DNA from 2 places in the Kribbella alba genome. Region 2 is predicted to be linked to the other one. Evidence: predicted binding sites of a transcription regulator. Region 2 holds the regulator's gene; the other holds the start of a gene.
What was found. Region 2 encodes HrcA, which represses chaperone genes, less so after heat shock. Its sites were predicted from a motif close to TTGGCACTCGNNNNNNNCGAGTGCCAA; they were not measured.
Positions count from the first base shown of each region.

Region 1: a site for HrcA is predicted at 3,467-3,493, ahead of groES (co-chaperone GroES). Genes of this name have one in related genera too.

Region 1 covers NZ_BAAANE010000004.1:782,812-792,663, forward strand. The annotation lists gene ABD210_RS10450 (DUF4389 domain-containing protein) at 1-285, opposite strand, end outside; gene ABD210_RS10455 (TetR/AcrR family transcriptional regulator C-terminal domain-containing protein) at 536-1,228, shown strand; gene groL (chaperonin GroEL) at 1,298-2,917, opposite strand; gene groES (co-chaperone GroES) at 3,033-3,329, opposite strand; gene ABD210_RS10470 (class I SAM-dependent methyltransferase) at 3,665-4,822, shown strand; gene ABD210_RS10475 (HNH endonuclease signature motif containing protein) at 4,934-6,694, shown strand; gene ABD210_RS10480 (alpha/beta fold hydrolase) at 6,892-7,638, opposite strand; gene ABD210_RS10485 (GNAT family N-acetyltransferase) at 7,635-8,084, opposite strand; gene tsaD (tRNA (adenosine(37)-N6)-threonylcarbamoyltransferase complex transferase subunit TsaD) at 8,084-9,136, opposite strand; gene ABD210_RS10495 (GNAT family N-acetyltransferase) at 9,129-9,581, opposite strand; gene tsaB (tRNA (adenosine(37)-N6)-threonylcarbamoyltransferase complex dimerization subunit type 1 TsaB) at 9,578-9,852, opposite strand, start outside.
Region 2 covers NZ_BAAANE010000017.1:756-10,580, reverse strand. The annotation lists gene ybeY (rRNA maturation RNase YbeY) at 1-70, opposite strand, end outside; gene ABD210_RS31730 (PhoH family protein) at 67-993, opposite strand; gene ABD210_RS31725 (SigE family RNA polymerase sigma factor) at 1,332-1,841, shown strand; gene ABD210_RS31720 (Gmad2 immunoglobulin-like domain-containing protein) at 1,838-2,947, shown strand; gene ABD210_RS31715 (16S rRNA (uracil(1498)-N(3))-methyltransferase) at 2,952-3,668, opposite strand; gene dnaJ (molecular chaperone DnaJ) at 3,679-4,821, opposite strand; gene hrcA (heat-inducible transcriptional repressor HrcA) at 4,859-5,878, opposite strand; gene ABD210_RS31700 (Gfo/Idh/MocA family protein) at 6,003-7,118, opposite strand; gene ABD210_RS31695 (ThuA domain-containing protein) at 7,103-7,744, opposite strand; gene ABD210_RS31690 (MBL fold metallo-hydrolase) at 7,950-8,834, shown strand; gene ABD210_RS31685 (NCS1 family nucleobase:cation symporter-1) at 8,954-9,825, shown strand, end outside.

The DNA of each region.
Region 1 (9,852 bases), on a different contig from region 2:
AGGCGGGTAGCGGTCGGTTCCTAGTGCCCCATAGCCGTAGTAGTTCACCCGCCAGGACCACCGCAGTACCCCGACGTTGTAATCGAAGAGGGCCCGTGGGTAGCGCCCGGTGAAGAGGATCGCGAACAACGAGATCACCCAGGCGACCACGAAGCCGAGCCACAAGAAGACCAGCACGACGTAGTGCGGGATCACGAGGATCCACTTGACCAGCCACAGCCACCTGGACAGCTTCGGATCCAGCGCGGCCTCCACGTGGACCGGATACACACCGGACGTTGCCATCAAAACCATCTCCAAGCTGCCTTGCTCGATGAGACCAGAGTCTTCGTGCCGGGCTTCCACCCTCGGTTCGATGCCGCCCGGGGGCGGCGCCTGCGGTTCTTGCGAGCCGCACGGGGGAAGTCTTGGTAGATCCCGGAGCTGGATCTGCGGGAGCGGCCTCGAGGCGGTGTCCCCTAGCGCCTTAATACGGCCGACAGTACTTAGTACGGCCAACGTAACGTACAAAGTACGAGTGGGCTATGGTCCGAGGGTGAAAAGGCCTGAGATCACGGGCGACGGTGTCCGAGAACGCGCCCGGCTGAGCCGGCATCGGGTGTTGCTCGGCGCCGTCGCGGTGGCCGACGCGGGCGGCATCGGCTCGCTGACGATCCGCTCGCTCGCCAAGGCACTCGAGGTCAAACCGATGTCGGTCTACCACCACGTGGCCAACAAGGACGAGATCCTCGACGGCATCGTCGACGCCGTCTTCGGCGAGATCGAACTACCCACGGCAGGCGGCGACTGGCGCTCGGAGATCCGTCGGCGGGCGATCTCGGCCCGCCAGGTACTGCGAAATCACCCCTGGGCGATCGGCCTGCTGCAATCGCGAACCACTCCCGGCCCGGCGGCTCTGCGACACCAGGAGGCGGTAATCGCCACCCTCAGGGACGCGGGCTTCTCGGTTCAGATGACCGCCCACGCCTACGCGCTGATCGACAGCTATACCTACGGGTTCGCGCTCCAGGCCGCACTCCCGTTCGAACGACGTGAGGCTGTCGCCGAGGTCGCCGAGCCGATCACGGATCACTTCTCTGCCGGCGACTACCCCCGCCTCGCCGAGATGGCGACGGAGTACTACCTCCGGCCCGGCTACAACTTCGCCGACGAGTTCGAGCTCGGCCTCAGCGTCATCCTCGACGCCCTGACGAGATCGATTCCCGCCAAGCTCGGCGAAACCCCGTAGTACAAGAAAACTGCCCGGCTGGTCCGAGGACCGGCCGGGCAGTTCAGGTGTTGCGGCAGTGCTTCGAGATCAGTGGCCGTGCCCGTGGCCGTGGCCCGCGGCTGCAGGCTCCTCGTCCTCGGGCTTGTCGACGACCAGGGTCTCGGTGGTGAGCAGCAGGGCTGCGATCGAGCCGGCGTTGGCGAGCGCGGACCGGGTCACCTTGACCGGGTCCAGGACGCCCTGGGCCAACAGGTCGCCGTACTCGCCGGTGGCGGCGTTGAAGCCGCTGCCGACCTCGAGCTCGGCCACCTTGGCGGTCACGACGTAGCCCTCGTAGCCACCGTTCTCCGCGATCCAGCGCAGCGGCTCGACGACGGCCTTGCGGACGATCCGGACGCCGGCGAGCTCGTCGCCCTCCAGGTCCAGGCCGTTCTCCAGCACCGCACCGGCGTGGATGAGAGCCGAGCCGCCACCGGCGACGATGCCCTCTTCGATGGCCGCACGGGTCGCCGAGACGGCGTCCTCGATCCGGTGCTTCTTCTCCTTCAGCTCGACCTCGGTGGCCGCGCCGACCTTGATCACGCAGACGCCGCCGGCCAGCTTGGCCAGCCGCTCCTGCAGCTTCTCGCGGTCCCAGTCGGAGTCGGTGCGCTCGATCTCGGCCTTGATCTGGTTGACCCGGGCCTGGATCTCCTCGGGCTTGCCTGCGCCCTCGACGACCGTGGTGGTGTCCTTGGTGACGACGATCCGGCGAGCGGTGCCGAGCACCTCGAGGCCCACCTGGTCCAGCTTCAGACCGACCTCGGGCGCGACGACCTGGGCGCCGGTCAGGACGGCCAGGTCCTCGAGCATCGCCTTGCGGCGGTCGCCGAAGCCCGGCGCCTTGACGGCGACGGAGGTGAAGTTGCCGCGGATCTTGTTCACGACCAGGGTCGACAGTGCCTCGCCCTCGACGTCCTCGGCGATGATCAGCAGTGACTTGCCCGACTGCACGACCTTCTCCAGCAGCGGCAGCAGGTCCGCGACCGCGGAGATCTTGCCCTGGTTGATCAGGATGTACGGGTCGTCCAGCACCGCTTCGCCGGCCTCGGCGTCGGTGATGAAGTAGGGCGAGATGTAGCCCTTGTCGAACTGCATGCCCTCGGTGAACTCGAGCTCGGTGCCGAAGGTGTTCGACTCCTCGACGGTGATGACGCCGTCCTTGCCGACCTTGTCGAAGGCCTCTGCGATCAGGCCGCCGATCTCGGCGTCCCGGGCGGAGATGGTGGCGACGTGGGCCATGTCGCCCTTGTCGTCCACCGGCCGGGCGGTCTCGATGAGCTTGGCCGACACAGCCTCGATGGCGGCCTCGATGCCCTTCTTCAGGCCCATCGGGTTGACGCCTGCCGCGACGGCCCGCAGGCCCTCGTGCACGAGCGCCTGGGCCAGCACGGTCGCGGTCGTCGTACCGTCACCGGCGATGTCGTTGGTCTTGGTGGCAACCTCTTTGGCCAGCTGCGCACCGAGGTTCTCGAACGGGTCGTCCAGCTCGACCTCACGCGCGACGGTGACACCGTCGTTGGTGATGGTCGGGGCGCCCCACTTCTTGTCCAGTACGACGTAGCGGCCCTTGGGCCCCAGCGTCACCTTCACCGTGTTCGCGAGCTTGTCGACGCCGCGCTCCAGCGCGCGCCGCGCGTTCTCGTCGAACTCGAGGATCTTCGGCATGGAAAACTAGTCCCTCTCTGAGTTGCTGCGAATGTGCTCACCGCCGAACCGACTCCGCCCCGGCGCCGGGATTCCGGGCACCGGAGCGGTGTCAGTCAGGAACAGCGGGCGATCGTCACTTGACGACGACGGCGAGGATGTCGCGGGCGCCCAGGATCAGGTAATCCTGGCCGTCGTACTTGACCTCGGTGCCGCCGTACTTGGAGTAGATGACCTTGTCGCCGACGTTGACGTCCAGTGGGACGCGGTTGCCGTTGTCATCGATGCGGCCGGGACCGGTGGCGAGGACCTCGCCCTCCTGCGGCTTCTCCTTGGCGGTGTCCGGGATCACCAGGCCGGACTTCGTGGTCTGCTCGGCTTCGAGCGGCGCAACGAGGACGCGGTCCTCGAGCGGCTTGATCGTGACCGACACTTGCTGACCTCCACGGTCGAGTTTCTCGTGTTTTCGGGGTGCTGCTGGCGGCCGTGCGCCTCTGCCGTCGCGGGGATCAGAGGCCGAGCCGCTGGCACCCTCGGGTGGAGAGTGCCAACTCCGAATCTAGGCCGCGATTAGCACTCGGTCAACTCGAGTGCCAGAGAATGTTCCCGGTACGTCGGTGAGGGCGCGACTGCCGTCGCCGCCGCGGGGACGACTCGCACCAGGCCCCGGGGCCGGTCCTGCCCAAGCGGGGTGGTCAAGGCCGTGCAGCGAGGGCGGGGAGCACGGGCTGCTACAGCGCGCTGTGAGCGCACGGCACACTTGGGCGAGTGACGCTCACGTTGTTGCTCGACCCGGCCGGCCGTTCCGTACTGGCCGAGGCCTGCGCGGCGTACGCACCAGGTGGTGAGCTGAGGCTGATCGAGAAGCTCCGACGACGGTACGACGCGGCTGTGGTGACCGCTGCGGTTACGCAAGCCTCGCTGCGGCATCGAGCCGCCGCCAAGTTCGGACCGGAGGACGCTGCGCGGATGTTCTTCACGCCGGACGGGTTAGAGCAGGCCACCCGCTCTACTGTCGGCTCGCACCGGGCAGCACGCATCGCTGGAACCTTGCCCGGCGCGTCTGTGGTCGATCTGGGCTGCGGAATCGGTGGCGATCTCATCAGCGCGGCGCGGGCCGGTCTGCGCGTCACCGGTGTCGAGCGGGACCCCGAGACGGCTGCTGCGGCCCGCGCGAACCTCGCTGCATTGGGGCTGCCCGGGGAAGTCCTGGTGGGAGACGCCGAGGCCCAGGAAGTCACGCAGTACGAGGTGATCTTCGCGGATCCGGCACGACGTGCGGACGGGCGGCGGGTGTTCGACCACAACGCCTACTCGCCGCCTTGGTCGTTCATCAGTGAACTGCTGACGCGCACCGCTTGTGTCAAGGTTGCCCCTGGCATCCCGCATGAGGCTGTGCCTGACGGAGTTGAGGCTGAGTGGGTCAGCGATGCCGGCGAGGTCAAGGAAGCTGCACTGTGGTCCGGCAAGCTCTATGGCGGTACTGCACGGCGAGCGACGCTGCTGCCTAGTGGAGCGACTGCGACATCGGCACCGGAGGCTGTTGACGGTCCTGTTGGGCGGTACATCTATGAGCCCGATGGTGCGGTGGTTCGGGCCGGGCTGGTGACTGCGGTTGCTTCAGCTGTCGATGGCTGGTTGCTGGATCCACGGATCGCCTATGTCACCGCGGACTCCTTGGTGGCGACTCCACTGGCTTCTGCATACGAGGTCGTGGAGGAGCTGCCTTATCGCGAGAAGGCTTTGCGGGCCTGGGTTCGCGCCGAGGGGATCGGGACGCTTGAGATCAAGAAGCGCGGCGTGGACGTGGATCCCGCAGTGCTGCGGAAGAAGCTGGCTCCGAAGGGTTCGGCCAGCGCGACGCTCATCGTGACTCGGATCGGGCGTGACGCCGTGGCTTACTCCTGTCGTCGAGTCTCCGCCTGAGCCAGACCATGGTGGCGTCACCCAAGGCCTGCTTGTCTTGGGGCGAGGCCTGATTCCGGGGTCAGCTGCGCGATTTGCGCTCGGAGGATATTCGAATGTATCTTCGAACACATGAGCGAGTGCCCGGTCGACCAGCCGACGGACGAGGTGCTGCGCCCGTTGCCGCTCCCGGCCGGGCACTCGCCGCTAACAACTACCACCGACGACCCCCGGTCCGAAGATCCAGAGGCCAGGTTTCAAGCCTTCGTCGCAAAAGTGCGAGAGCGCGCGCTTGCCTATGACAAGCACGGGATGTTGGGGCGGTTCGACGAAGAGGACGACCACAACAACGGATCTCTGCTGTACGACGCGGTCGTCTTCCAGGACACGGCCCAGCTGACCGACAGCGGCTGGCTCGACCGGATCGAGGCGATCAGTCGGCTCGAGGCGCGACTCGCCGCCTTGAAAGCTGAGTCCATCGCCGGGTTCGACGACTCGGTCCATGGCGTATCCGCGGATCTCGGCCACCGGCATCCCGAGCCCGGCGATCGAGCTGCGACAGCGGGTGAGCGCCGTTGGCATGCCGGCGATCTGCGGTCGGTCTCCGACGAGGTCGCACTGGCGCTGGACCTGCATCGTGCGGCCGCCACCCACCGGATCCACACCTCCTGCGAGCTGACCCACAACTTCCCCGCGACCCTGCACGCGTTGAGAGAAGGCGCGCTGACCGAGCGAGCCGCGTTCACCATCGTCTTGGAACTGTCCGTGTTGGACGATGTGGACGAGCTCCGGGCCGCCGAGGAGGCGGTGCTGCGATGGGCCCGAAAGAACCCTCTGCAGAGAATCAAGCAGGCCGCCCGCAAGGAGGCTGCGCGGCGCAATCCGGCGGCCACCGACAAGGCTCACAAGAAGGCGCGCGCCGAGCGATCCGTGCGGATGGTGCCCAGTGACTTCGGCACGGCGGATCTCATCCACAACCAAGATGCCGCCGATGCGGCTGCGATCATGACGAGCCTCTCCCGCGCCGCGGCCCGTCGTCGTCGGCAGGGAGACCCCAGATCCTGGGATCAGTTGCGATCCGACATCGCGCTCGCGCGTCTCCTGCCGCGGACGAAGACCGCCACGGACTCCGTCGGCGGGAGTGGCAAGGCCAGCAGGGAGACGACCCGCTCCGATGTAGCAGCGGACGCCGCCGCGCCGGATAACCCAGGTGCCGCCGCGGACGCCGCCGCGCCGGGTAACCCAGGTGCCGCCGCGGACGCCCCGACCCCGAGTGTGCCCGCGGACGGCTCCGCCCTCGCGGACGATGGCGACCTGGACGGGGCCATGGTCGGCGCGGACGCGACCGTGCTCATTCACGCAACGGGCGCGGAACTGCGTGCCCTGCTGGATGGCGAAGAGTCCACCGGCGGCGAGGTTGACGGCTACGGGCCGATCCCGCAGAACTCCTTGCGAAAGCACCTCATCAAGGCGCTCGCTCAGACGCTTCTCCCGAACCTGCCGACGACACCCGTCAAGTCCAGGCGCAATGGCTTGTCGCTGCAACGATCCCGGATCGACCTTCGCGTCATCGACGAACCACCCGCCGGCGACCCGGACAAATACACTCCCTCGGCCGAGATGAACAGGTATGTCCGTCAGCGTGATCGGATCTGTCGCTTCCCTGGGTGCAACCGGCCTGCCGAGTTCACGGATGTGGACCACCGTGTCGCCTTTGCCGCAGGTGGCCGGACAACCGTGGAAAACCTCCATTGCCTATGTCGGCATCACCACCGCCTCAAGCACGAGGGCAACTGGGATGTGCGGCTGAACGCTGACGGCAGCTATACGTGGACCAGTCCCACCGGCCGCCGCTATCGCGAGGAGGCTCCGGACCCGGGGCCCGATCCGTAGGAGGCGGGGGCGGCGGGCGGGCGCCGGACTGGGCGGGCGCGGATCTCGGGCAACTTCTTCTGGGTGTCATCTCGGTGAAGTGAGGTGTTCATCTGGGTCGGCCAGGCTGTTCTGTGGAACCGGCTGGCCGCTAGCCGCTACCTGGGGACCGAGCGGTGCACAACGGTCCCAGGATTTTCCTGCCGCGCCCTTCCCGGCTAGAGGTGGTCGGTCACGCGGAGCCGAAGTCGGGCTGTGGCGATCGACCGCACGGCAGCCGGCACGGGAGTCGGGCGACTCCACCGTGGTAGAAGGTCGACCCGCTCGGGCGTCGTCGTGAGAGCCTCGCAAGGTGCAGCTGGCTCCTCGAGACCATGCGCCACGAAGCGACGGACGAGCTCATTCCAGTCGGTCGCGCGGTGCAGCATCGCATGCTTCTCGCCCTCCACCGACAGCATCGCGACCGGAACACCGGTGGCGCGGAGGCGTCGAGCGTAAGCGGCGGTCAGAGCTGGATCGGTGATGCGATCCAGGGCGCCGTGGGCAAAGATGACGGGCCCGGCCGATTTCACCAGCGGTTCCCCGGGCGGAAGCCAAGGCGCCAACCCCAGAACACCACCAACGAGCGGATGGTTGCCAGCAGCAACCACGGCACGGCCGCCCATGGAATGCCCGACCAGAAGTACCCGACGAATCCGTGACGGCAACCCGTCGAGAACGATACGGAGGTCAGCGGCCGGGTGCGCCTCCCCGCCGTTCCACCCGCGATAGCGGTAGCGCATCAATCCGACAGCAGCACCGGGAGCAGCCGCGCGAGCAGCCAAGCCGAAAGGCCACATCCGCAGGATCGGCGCACGCCAGGCATGTGGTTCGGCCATCGATTCGACCACTCCGCCGTGCGCCAGCAACACGAGGTCGGTCGCCTCCGGAGGCGCAGCGAGAAGGTCGATCCCTGGCGCACTCATGGCTGGCCGTAGAGCGACGCCGCATCCTGTTGAACGGCGAGGAACCGGCTCGGATCAGGCAGATCATCGAACCCGTAGGACCGATAGAGCCCGTGGGCATCCGCCGTGGCCAGCATCGTGCGGCGCAACCCCTGCAACTCGGGGTGCTCCAACAACGTGGAGACCACGAACCGCCCGAGCCCGTGCCCCTGGTACGAAGGCAGCACGAAAACATCCGCGATCCAAGCGAAGGTGGCCCGATCAGTCACCGCCCGGGCGAACGCCACCTGCTCCCCCGACGCCGCATAAACCCCGACGACCACCGAGTGCGAGATCGCCCGAGCCAGCACGTCCCGCGGAATCCCCGGCGACCAGTACGACGTACTGAGGAAGCCGTGAACGACGTCCAAGTCGACACGGGCCAAGTCATCGTCAGCGACGAACCCGTCCGGGTGCATCCACTGCATCAGTTCAACACCGTCGTGATCGGCATCGACGAGTCGGCCGGCAGCCCCAACGGCGAGGGCGACTTCCCGGCCCGGACGAGTTCCGAACCGAGCGCGGCCACCATGGCCCCGTTGTCCGTGCACAACCCCGGTCGCGGAACCCGTACGGCGATCCCTGCCTCGGCGCAACGCTCTTCGGCCATCACCCGCAGCCGCGAATTGGCGGCGACCCCGCCACCGATCAGCAGGTGCTCATATCCACGGTCCTTGCAGGCGTCGATCGCCTTCCGCGTGAGCACATCGCAGACCGCCTCCTGGAAGGCGGCCGCCACATGGTTCACCGGCACATCCTCGCCATCACGCCGACGTGCCTCGACCCACCGGGCCACCGCGGTCTTCAGTCCGGAGAACGAGAAGTCGAACCGATGCCGCTCGAGATCCCGCTGACTCGTCAGCCCCCGCGGGAACTTCACGTACAGCCGGTCGCCACCATCCCGTGCCGCCTTGTCGACATATGGACCTCCGGGGAACGGCAACCCCAGCACCCGCGCGACCTTGTCGAACGCCTCACCCGCGGCATCGTCGATCGTCGACCCCATCGGCAGCACGCCCTCGGTGAGGTCCTCGACGGCAAGCAACGAGGAGTGCCCTCCCGAGACGAGCATCGCGACGCATCCACGCGGGATGTCCCCGTGCTCCAAGGTGTCCACGGCGACATGCGCGGCCAGGTGATTCACGCCGTACAAGGGCTTGTCGAGCGCGAGCGCCAACCCCTTGGCCGCCGCGACACCGACGAGCAGAGCGCCCGCGAGACCCGGCCCGCTGGTGACGGCGACGGCATCCACGTCGGACGGCTTGATGCCGGCGGTCTCGCACGCGCGGCGGATCGTCGGCACCATCGCCTCGAGGTGGGCGCGACTGGCGACCTCCGGTACGACGCCGCCGAAGCGGGCGTGTTCCTCCACGCTGGAGGCGATCGCGTCGGCGAGCAGGGTCTGCCCGCGCACGATGCCGACCCCGGTCTCGTCGCAGGACGTCTCGATGCCCAGGATCAGCGGCTCGTTCTCACTCATGGTCCTCCTGCCATCGCATGATGACGGCATCCTCGCCGCCGGCGTAGTAACCTCGCCGCCGGCTGATCTCCTCGAAACCGAAGCCACGGTACAACGCCGCGGCCAACTCGTTGCCCGCAGCAACTTCCAACAGAACCGTCCGGCCGGCGCAGCGGGCCAGCGCGGCGGCCATCAACTGCCCACCGATCCCCGTACGACGCTCCGCCGGCGCCACCGCGATCCGCAGCAGATCCACCGGGTCCTCCGCGGCAGCGGGAACGAGCAGTACTACGTACCCGACTGCCGCGCCTTCGTCCGCCACCAGCACCACGCGATCGTCAGCCAGCCGGTCGAACTCCGCCTGCCACGACGGTTCAGCCCAGGCCGACGAGCCGAAGCAGACCTCATCGAGCGCGACGAGATCCTCCAGATCATCCGGAGCAGCGAGGCGGATCCGCGGTCTCACTTCGGCAGCACGCTCTTGGGACCACCGGACATCGTCACGTCCGGCCGCCGCAGGTACAGCGGATCCGGCGCAACCACCGGCAATGTCCCCGTCGCCACTCCGAACGCAAGCACCTCAGCCGACGGATACTCCACCACCGCAGCCGCGTCCGACGAGCCCGGGGAATCCGTCGTAACGGCTGCGCCTGGAAGACGGAGTTCTTCGGCATACAGGACGGCGCCCCGGCCAATGACCGGCAGCCCGGCGAGTACGTGCGCCACATCCGCCGGAC
Region 2 (9,825 bases):
AACGACTCAGCCGCATCAGTCCGTGCGCATCGATATCGACGCCGGACTCGTTGTTGACCTCTACGTTCATCTCTTGAGCTCAGCGTCACTTTCGAAAGACTCGTACGCCGAGACGATGCGGCCGACCAGCTTGTGCCGGACGACGTCGTGCGAGGTCAGCCGGCAGAACGTCAGGTCCTCGACGCCTTCCAGGATGTCCTGGACGACGCGCAGTCCCGAGCGGGTGCCGGTCGGCAGGTCCACCTGGGTGACGTCGCCGGTGACGACCATCTTGGAGCCGAAGCCTAGCCGGGTGAGGAACATCTTCATCTGCTCAGGCGAGGTGTTCTGCGCCTCGTCCAGGATGATGTAGGCGTCGTTCAGCGTCCGGCCGCGCATGTACGCCAGCGGGGCGATCTCGATCGTGCCGGCCGTCATCAGCCGCGGGATCGACTCCGGGTCGAGCATGTCGTGCAGCGCGTCGTACAGCGGGCGCAGGTACGGGTCGATCTTCTCGGACAGCGTGCCGGGCAGGAAGCCGAGCCGCTCACCGGCCTCGACGGCAGGCCGGGTCAGGATGATCCGGTTGACCTCCTTGGCCTGCAGCGCCTGCACTGCCTTGGCGACGGCCAGGTAGGTCTTACCCGTGCCCGCCGGGCCGATGCCGAAGACGATGGTGTTTTTGTCGATGGCATCGACGTACCGCTTTTGGTTCAGCGTCTTCGGCCGGATCGTCCGGCCGCGGCTGGACAGGATGTTCTGGGTCAGCACGTCGGCCGGGCTCTCGACCGTGGCGGCCTTGATCATGGCGATGCTGCGCTCGACGGAGTCGGCGGTCAGCCCGTGACCGGTCCGGACCACCGCGATCAGTTCGTCGATCAGCCGCTCGGCCAGGGCCAGCTCGGCCGGTTCACCGTTCAGGGTGATCTCGTTGCCGCGGACCATGATGTCGGCCGCGAACTCCTTCTCCACGATCCGGAGGAACTCGTCCCGGGCTCCGAGCAGCGCCACCATGTCGATGCTGTTCGGCACGACGATCTTGTGGGACGCCTTGTGATTGGCGCTGGTTGCGCTGCGGTCAGCGCGCGCCGCATCCGGGTGCGACGGCTCGATACTGCGTGGCCTGGACAGCCTGTTCCTCCTGGTGCAGATGGTGTGACTTGACCATGCTAGCCGCCCGCTCCGACAGGCTCACCCGATAAACCCCGCAAGGCCCGGATTCCCGCACCCGGAGTACCGGTCGCGTCACGCTCGGCGACGCCTGCGGATCCTGCCGGCCACGTTGTCAACCTGGAACCCGACCTTCGCGTCTCTGTCACGTGGCACAACCGGCCGTGGTGTACGAAGAGTGCGTGGCACATGAGTCCTCGTGGGACGCCGACGAGGCGCTGACGGCTGTCTATACCGCGCACTATTCGTCGCTGGTCCGCCTCGGCTCCCTGCTGTTGCGTGACACCGGTTCGGCGGAGGAGATCGTGCAGGACGCCTTTGTGGCCATGCACGCCCGGTGGAACCGGCTGCGCGACCCGCACAAGGCCCTGGCATACCTGCGCACCGCCGTGGTGAACCGCTGCCGTTCAAGGCAGCGGCATCTGGTCGTGGTGGACAAGCACATGCCCCGCTCCCTGCCGGACGAGCCCAGCGCGGAGCACGCCGTACTACGGACCGCCGAGACCGACCGGGTGATCGAGGCGATGCGGACTCTCCCGGAGAAGCAACGCACCGTGATGGTGCTGCGGTACTACGGTGATCTGTCGGAGGCGGAGATCGCCGACACGATGGGGATCAGCCGGGGATCCGTGAAGAGCCATGCCGCGCGGGCGACCAGGTCGCTGCGCCAGGTCCTGGAGCAGAGCGCATGAACGACCACCCGAACGACCAGTTCGACGAGCTGCTGCGCCGTGCCCTGGCCAACGAGGCGGACAAGGTCGAACCGGCCGACGCGCTGCACGAGATCCAGGCGCGGGTCAGCTCCCAGCGCAAGGTCGTGACCCGGCGCCCATGGGTGCTCACGACTGGCGCGGCAGTGGTCGGCACCGCCGCGGCCATCGGCGCGTTCACGATGCTCGACCACGACACCAGAAACACGGGCGTGCCCGAGGTCGCCGGTCCGGCCGGCACCGCCACCAGCGCGACTGTTGCCCCGAGCCCCAAGTCGGCGCCCACCACGCCGCCCCCCATGCCGCCGACAGTCGCCAGGACTGATGCCACCACGGCTTTCCCGAGGGAGCGCAGCACCCCCGAGCCGGCGGTCAAGGGCAGGGCGGTACCCATCTACTGGGCGGGGAAGTCGGTGGGGAACGACACCGGGGCCGGAGTGCGGCTCTACCGGACGTTCGCGAAAGTCAGCGGTCGGCCGGCCCTCGAGGCAGTTCGGTTGCTGACCACCGACAAGTCCGGCGATCCCGACTACTACTCGCTGTGGACGGGCTCGGCCGTCGACTCGGTCACTCGGTCGGACGGTGTGGTGACCGTGGACTTCAAGGTGCTGCCGCGGCTGCAGTTGGAGCCGGCGATGGCGGAGGTCGCCGTCCAGCAGCTCGTCTACACGGTCCAGGGCGCGGTGAATGACGAGACCCAGAAGGTCAGGGTGACCGAACAGGGCCGGAGTGGGCAGGCACTGTTCGGCCAGGTCGACACGACCGAGCCTTTCAGCCGGGCCCAGGCCAGCAACGTCCAGGCGCTGGTGTGGATCCTGTCGCCGGTGGAGGGCACCGCGCTGAAGACCCCGGTCACCGTCAGCGGCATGGCAGCGGCGTACGAGGCGCAGGTGAACTGGCGCGCCATCAACCTGAAGACCAAGGCCGTCGTCAGCGACTTCACCTTGACGAAACAAGGGCAAGCGTTCTCGCCGTTCTCCTTCACCACCAAGCTCACGCCCGGTGAGTGGCAGATCGAGGCCTACCTGGTCTCGGCCCAGGACGGCCGCATCACCGACGTCGACTCGAAGACGGTCTCGGTCAGGTAGTCGGTCAGCTCCAGCGCGAGCGGGCGAGGAGTGCGGAGGCGGCCGCGACTCCGGCGGTCGAGGTGCGCAGGACCGTGTCGCCCAGACGGACAGGGTCCACGGCGAAGGCGTCCAGCTCGGTCGGAGAGATGCCGCCTTCGGGGCCGACCACAACGACGACGTCGCCTTCCGAGGGCAACTGCAAGGACGCGAGCGGGATCTTCGCCTCCTCGTGCAGCACTACGGCGAGAGCCGACTCGTGGATCAAGGCAGCGACCTCGGCAGTGGAGGCGATCGGGGCCACCTCGCAGAACCATGAGCGCCGCGACTGCTTGCTGGCTTCGAAAGCCCAGGCCTGCCACTTGGTGAGCGTCTTGGTCACCCGCTCGGGGTTCGACCGGAACTGGCTGCGCTCCGCGTTCCACGGAACGACCAGATCCACACCGACCTCGGTGAGCATCTCCACCGCCAGCTCGGCTCGCTCCCCCTTCGGCAACGCCTGTACTACGACCAGCCGCGGGCTCGCCGCCGGCACAGTCCCGCGGTTCTCCGCGGCAACCGTCAGGCCCGTCTTCGAAGCACCCGTGACGGGTCCTTCCACGAAAGACCCGCGCCCGTTCGTCAGGCGGATCCGCTCGCCCGGCGCGATCCGGCGTACGACTGCCGCATGACGACCCTCGGCACCATCCAGCGTCAACTCCGAGCCGGTCAGGTCAGCCAGGTAGAAAACCGCGAGTCCCATGTCCGGGAGTTCAGTGCGTGCCGAAGGCGTCGCGTAGCCGGCCGAAGACACCCTTGTGCGCGGCCTGGACGTGGCCCTGCGGGCGCTCCTCGTCACGCGCCGCGGCGAGTTGCCTCAGCAGCGCGGCCTGGCCGTCGTCCAGCTTGGTCGGCGTCTCGACGATCACCTGGACGATCAGGTCGCCGCGACCCGCGTGCCGCAGTCGCGGGACTCCGCGAGCCGTGAGCGTCATCGTAGTACCGGACTGGGTGCCGGCACGGATCTCGAGCGGCGTGGTCTCGCCCTCGAGCGTCGGCAGGTCGATCGTGGTGCCGAGCGCGGCCGCGGTCATCGGCAGCGTGACCGTGCAGTGCAGGTCGTCGCCGTTGCGGCTGAAGATCTCGTGCGGCTCGACGTCGATCTCGACGTACAGGTCGCCGGCCGGGCCGCCGCCGGGGCCGACCTCGCCCTGGCCGGACAACTGCACCCGGGTGCCGCTGTCGACGCCGCCGGGGATCTTGACCGTGACCGTCCGGCGCGAGCGGACCCGGCCGTCACCGGCGCACTCCACACACGGGCTCGGGATGGTCGTGCCGAAGCCGCGGCAGTTCGGGCACGGCCGCATCGTCCGGACCTCACCGAGGAACGAGCGCTGCGTGTGCGTCACCTCGCCCCGACCGTGGCAGATCTCGCAGGTGACCGGCTCGGACCCGGCAGCCGCGCCGGATCCCGAACAGGTCGGGCACAGTACGGCGGTGTCGACCTTCAGCTCGCGGGTGGTGCCGAAGGCCGCCTCGCTCAGGTCGATCCGCAGCGGAATCAGGGCGTCCTGGCCCCGCCGGGTGCGCGGCCGCGGACCGCGGGTGGCCCCGCCGGTCTGGCCGAAGAAGGCGTCCATGATGTCGGTGAAGGTGAAGGCCTGGCCGAACCCGGCGCCGGCCCCGGCACCCGGACCGCTGGCGAAGGGGTCACCACCGAGATCGTGTACCTGCTTCTTCTGCGGGTCGCTCAGCACCTGGAACGCGCGGCCGATCTCCTGGAACTTGTGGTGCGCGTCCTCGGAATCGTTGACGTCCGGGTGGTACTGGCGGGCCAGCTTGCGGTAGGCCTTCTTGATCTCGTCCGGTGAGGCGTCACGGCTGACGCCCAGGACGGCGTAGTAATCGGTGCTCATACTCCAGACCAACGGTAGGTAGCAGTTCGGTATTCGATCATGAGTCGGCCAGGATCTGACTGACATAGCGCGCGACGGCACGAACCGCGCCCATCGTGCTCGGATAGTCCATGTGGGTCGGGCCGACGATGCCGAGCGTGGCCAGCGTCTCCGACTTGGAGCCGTAGCCGGTGGCGACGACCGAGGTGGTGGCAAGCCCTTCGTACGGGTTCTCGTGGCCGATCCGGACCGTCAGGGTCTGCGGATTGGTCGCCTCGCCGAGCAGTTTCAGCAGGATCACGTGCTCCTCGAGCGCCTCGAGCACCGGCTTCACGTTGCGCTCGAAGTCGTCGCCGTACCGGGTCAGGTTGGCCGCGCCGCCGACCGCGATCCGCTGCTCGCCTTCATCGGTGAAGGCTTCCAGCAGACTGGTCACGATGGCGGCCACCAGCGGCCGGTCGGCGTGCGAGAAGCCCTCGGGGAGGCTGGCGAGAGCGCTGGCGGCCTCGGTCATCCGCTGGCCGGTCAGGGCCGTGTTCAGCCGCGAGCGCAGGTCGGCGATCAGCTGTTCCTCGACGTCGTGGTGGGTCTCCACGATCCGCTGCTCGACCCGGCCCGTGCTGGTGATCAGCACGAGCAGCAGCCGGCGCGGCGTCATAGTGACCACCTCGATGTGGCGCACGCTCGAGCGGGTCAGTGTCGGGTACTGCACGATCGCGACCTGCCGGGTGATCTGCGCGAGCAGCCGGACGGTTCGCCGTACGACGTCGTCCAGGTCGACGGCGCCGGCCAGGAAGGACGAGATCGCCTTCTTCTCGGCCGGCGACAGCGACTTCACCGTGCTGAGCTTGTCCACGAAGAGCCGGTAGCCCGCGTCGGTCGGGATCCGGCCGGCGCTGGTGTGCGGCTGGGTGATGTACCCCTCCTCCTCCAGCGCGGCCATGTCGTTGCGGACCGTCGCCGGGGAGACTCCGAGGTTGTGCCGGTCCACCAGCGTCTTCGAGCCGACCGGCTCGTGCGTGGCCACGTAGTCCTCGACGATGGCCCGGAGCACGTCCAGTTTGCGTTCGTCCAGCACGCGCACCACCCTCTCTCCCACATCAGGCCACGGTCGGGCAGCAGCTTTGGCACTCCCGAGATTCGAGTGCCAGTCTACCGAGCCGTAGCGCTGCCTACCGCCTGATTGCGGCGTGGGACAGGTCTCAGGCGGATTCGGGAGACGCTCCCAACGGTACGGCGGCCGGCCGCTCGACCGTGCTGGCCACGTCCACCGGCTGGTCCTGGGCAGCCGCCTCCAGCAGCGATTCCAGTACGTCGAGCACGTGGTACGCGAGGGAACCACTGGCTCGGTGAGGTTCTCCGTTGCGGATCGCGCGGGCCATGTCGGCCACGCCGACACCACGGCCCGCTCCGGCGTACCCACCGGCTACCGGGAGTTCCGTCCAGTCACGGGCGGTCGCAGTGGCGATCTCCACCTTGCCGTCGAAGGTGTTCGGGTCCGGCACGGACAGGCTGCCTTCCGTCCCGTACACCTCGATCCGAGGCAGCCGGGCTGCCCAGACGTCGAAGCTCATCAACACGGTGGTCAGCGCACCGGACTCATGCTCCAGTACGCCGGTGACGTGGGTCGGGACCTCCACTGGGAAGGTCTCACCCGCCCGCGGGCCGGTGTGCACCTTGCGCTGGTCCTTCGAACGCCCGGCGCGCCCGGAGACCCGCCGTACCGGTCCGAGCAACGTGACGAGGCTGGTCACGTAGTACGGGCCCATGTCGAGCAGCGGGCCGCCGCCGGGCTGGTAGTAGAAGTCGGGCGCGGGGTGCCAGAGCTCGTGCCCGGGCGTGACGAACGAGGCCGTCGCAGCAGTCGGTACGCCGATGTCGCCGCGGTCCAGGGCGGCTCGTGCGGTTTGGGTTCCGGTGCCGAGCACAGTGTCAGGAGCGCAGCCGATCCGCAGGTCGTTGGTGGCGGCCAGCTTCAGCAGCGGCTTGGCCTCGGCGCGATCGACAGCAAGCGGCTTCTCGCCGTAGACGTGCTTCCCCGCCTTCAGCGCGGCCTCGTGGACCGGGGCGTGTGCAGCCGGGATGGTGAGGTTCAAGACGATGTCGACCTCGGGGTCGGCCATCAGCTCGCCGGACGTCAGGGCCCGGATACCCGGCTTCTGGTCGGCGATCGCCTGCGCGCGGCTGAGGTCGAGGTCGGCCACGGCGACCACCTCGACGCCGGGCAGCTTGGCCAGGTGGTCGAGGTAGGTACCGGAGATGACGCCGGTGCCGACGATGCCGATCCGCGTGTTCCCGGAGATCACTTGCTCGCCCACAGCAGCCCCCGCTCGATGATCGTCCGAACCTCCGGAACCTCGAGATCCTCGAGCTTGTGGCCCGGCGTACAGACGAACACACGACCCTCTCCCCAGGTGCGTGTCCAGACGGACGGCATCGTCGCGCCGGCGATCCACGGGTAGTCGGGGTGGGCGCGGAACGTGGTCGTCGCCAGCACGTTGTTGGTCGGGTCGGCGTGGACGTAGTACTGCTCGGTGTGCAGGTCGAACTGCGTGATGCCCTCGACGATCGGGTCGTCCGAGACGACCTCGATCCGGTGGTCGACGAAGCCGCCCGGGTGTGAGACGAACTGCCCGCCGGTCATGAACTGGTAGTCGGCGTTGTTCCGGAACGAGTCGACGATGCCGCCGTGCCAGCCGGCCAGACCGGTGCCGGCCCGGACCGCGGCCTCGAGTCCCTTGGACTGCTCGGGCGTGATCTCGCCCATGCTGATGCACTGCAGCACGAGGTCGGTGCCGTCGAGGTCGAGGTAGCTGTCGAGGTCGTCGGACACCGCCACCTCGAAGTCGTTGTCCCGCAGGAAGGGGATGAACAGGTCGGTGGCCTCGATCGGGAGATGGCCTTCCCATCCGCCCCTGGTCACCAGTGCCCGTCGTGTCGTCACGCTGTCCACCCTTCAGAAAGCCTGTCCAGAGATCGGATGAGTCCAGACGACCCTAGGCGGCGGATCACGGCCCTTCAAGTGCCGTCCCGGCCGTTGGATAGGGCTTGCCGAAACCTGCCCGCTGTGGGCCGTCGACCGTCCAGGGTCGCGGGACGGGTTGGTGGTCCTGAGTTGGTGAGAATCCGCGGCGGTTAAGGTCGGCGGTATGAGTGACTGGACCGAGCTGGGCGATCGATGCTGGGTCCGCCGGTATCACGAGTGGGATCTGAACATCGGCCTCGTGGTCGGCTCCGAGGGCGCGCTGGTGATCGACACCCGCGCGACGACCGCCCAGGCCGAGGAGCTGCTGGCCGAGATCCGCGAACTCACCGATGCGCCGGTCCGCTGGGTGGTGAACACCCACGCCCACTTCGACCACACCTTCGGGAATCACGTGTTCACTCCGGACGCGGCGACCTACGCGCAGGAGAACGCCGCGACCGCCCTGGCTGAGCGAGGACCCGAACTGCAGCAGCACTACCGCGACAACCCGGGCCCGGATCTGTCCTTCCCGGAGATCCCGGCCGCGGTGCTGGCACAGGTCGCCGACACCGAACTCGTTGCCATCGACAACACCTTCGCCGTCGCCAAGGTGATCGACCTGGGCGATCGCCGGGTGGAGCTCCTGCACCTGGGCAACGGACACACCGACGGCGACGTGGTGGTCGTCGTACCGGATGTCGACGTGTTCTTCGTCGGCGACCTGGTCGAGGAGTCGGCTCCGCCTTCGTACGGCGACGACTCCTATCCGCTGGAGTGGCCCGACACCGTCGACCGGTTGATCGGCCTGCTGTCGGCGACGGCCAGGGTCGTCCCGGGACACGGCGCGGTGGTCGATGCCGAGTTCGTGCGCGACCAGGCCGGCGATCTCGGCACAGTCGCGAACACGATCTCGGGGCTGCATCACGCCGGCACGTCCCTCGAGGCCGCGCTCGCCCACACCGACGACTGGCCCTGGTCTGTCGCCCACTTGGAAAACGCCGTACGCCGCGGCTACCAGGTCCTGGGGACTCCCCGGCGACCCACGCTGCCGCTACTCGGTCCCGGCTGAACCCGACGTCCGGAATACCGATCCGGTAGCGCTGCGGGGGTTATCCGTTGACACGGTGATCCCCTATCCCGCACGTTGTTGCGAAGCGTTCGCCGTACCGACCGGATGAGGTGGGACCAATGGCCAGCACCGAACAGATCTATCATCCTGACGGCCGTGTCGAGCTGGAGGATCCGGCGGCCATCGCGGACAGCCCGTACGGGAACGCCGAGCTCGCGCCGACTCGACTCCCCGAGCGCCGCTGGACGACGTACAACTATGCGGCGCTGTGGATGGGCATGGCCCACAACATCCCCAGCTACCTGCTCGCCGCCGGGCTGGTCGCGCTCGGGATGAACTGGCTGCAGGCGTTCCTCACGATCACCCTCGGGAACCTGATCGTGCTGGTCCCGCTGCTGCTGAACAGCCACGCGGGAACGAAGTACGGCATCCCGTTCCCGGTCTTCGCGCGCGCCTTCTACGGCGTCCGCGGCGCGAACTTCCCGGCGCTGCTGCGGGCGTTCATCGCCTGCGGCTGGTTCGGCATCCAGACCTGGATCGGCGGCCAGGCGATCTACGTGATCGTCGGCGAGCTCGCGGGCTCCGGCTGGACGAATGCTTCGTCGATCGGCGGTCACCCGTGGACGATGTGGCTCAGCTTCGCGTTCTTCTGGGCCCTGCAGATGGTGCTGATCTGGCGCGGCATCGACGGCCTGCGCCGCTTCGAGAACTGGGCGGCGCCACTGGTGACGGTCGCGTTCCTGGCGCTGATGATCGCGATCCTGGTCAAGGCCGGCGGCCTCGGACCGATCCTGTCGCAGCCGTCGAAGCTCGGCTGGGACGCCGACTTCTGGAAGATCTTCGCGCCGTCGCTGATGGGCATGATCGCGTTCTGGGCAACCCTTTCCTTGAACATGCCGGACTTCACCCGCTTCGGCAAAGGCCAGCGCCAGCAGGTGATCGGGCAGATCATCGGCCTGCCCACGACCATGTCGTTCATCGCGCTGGTCTC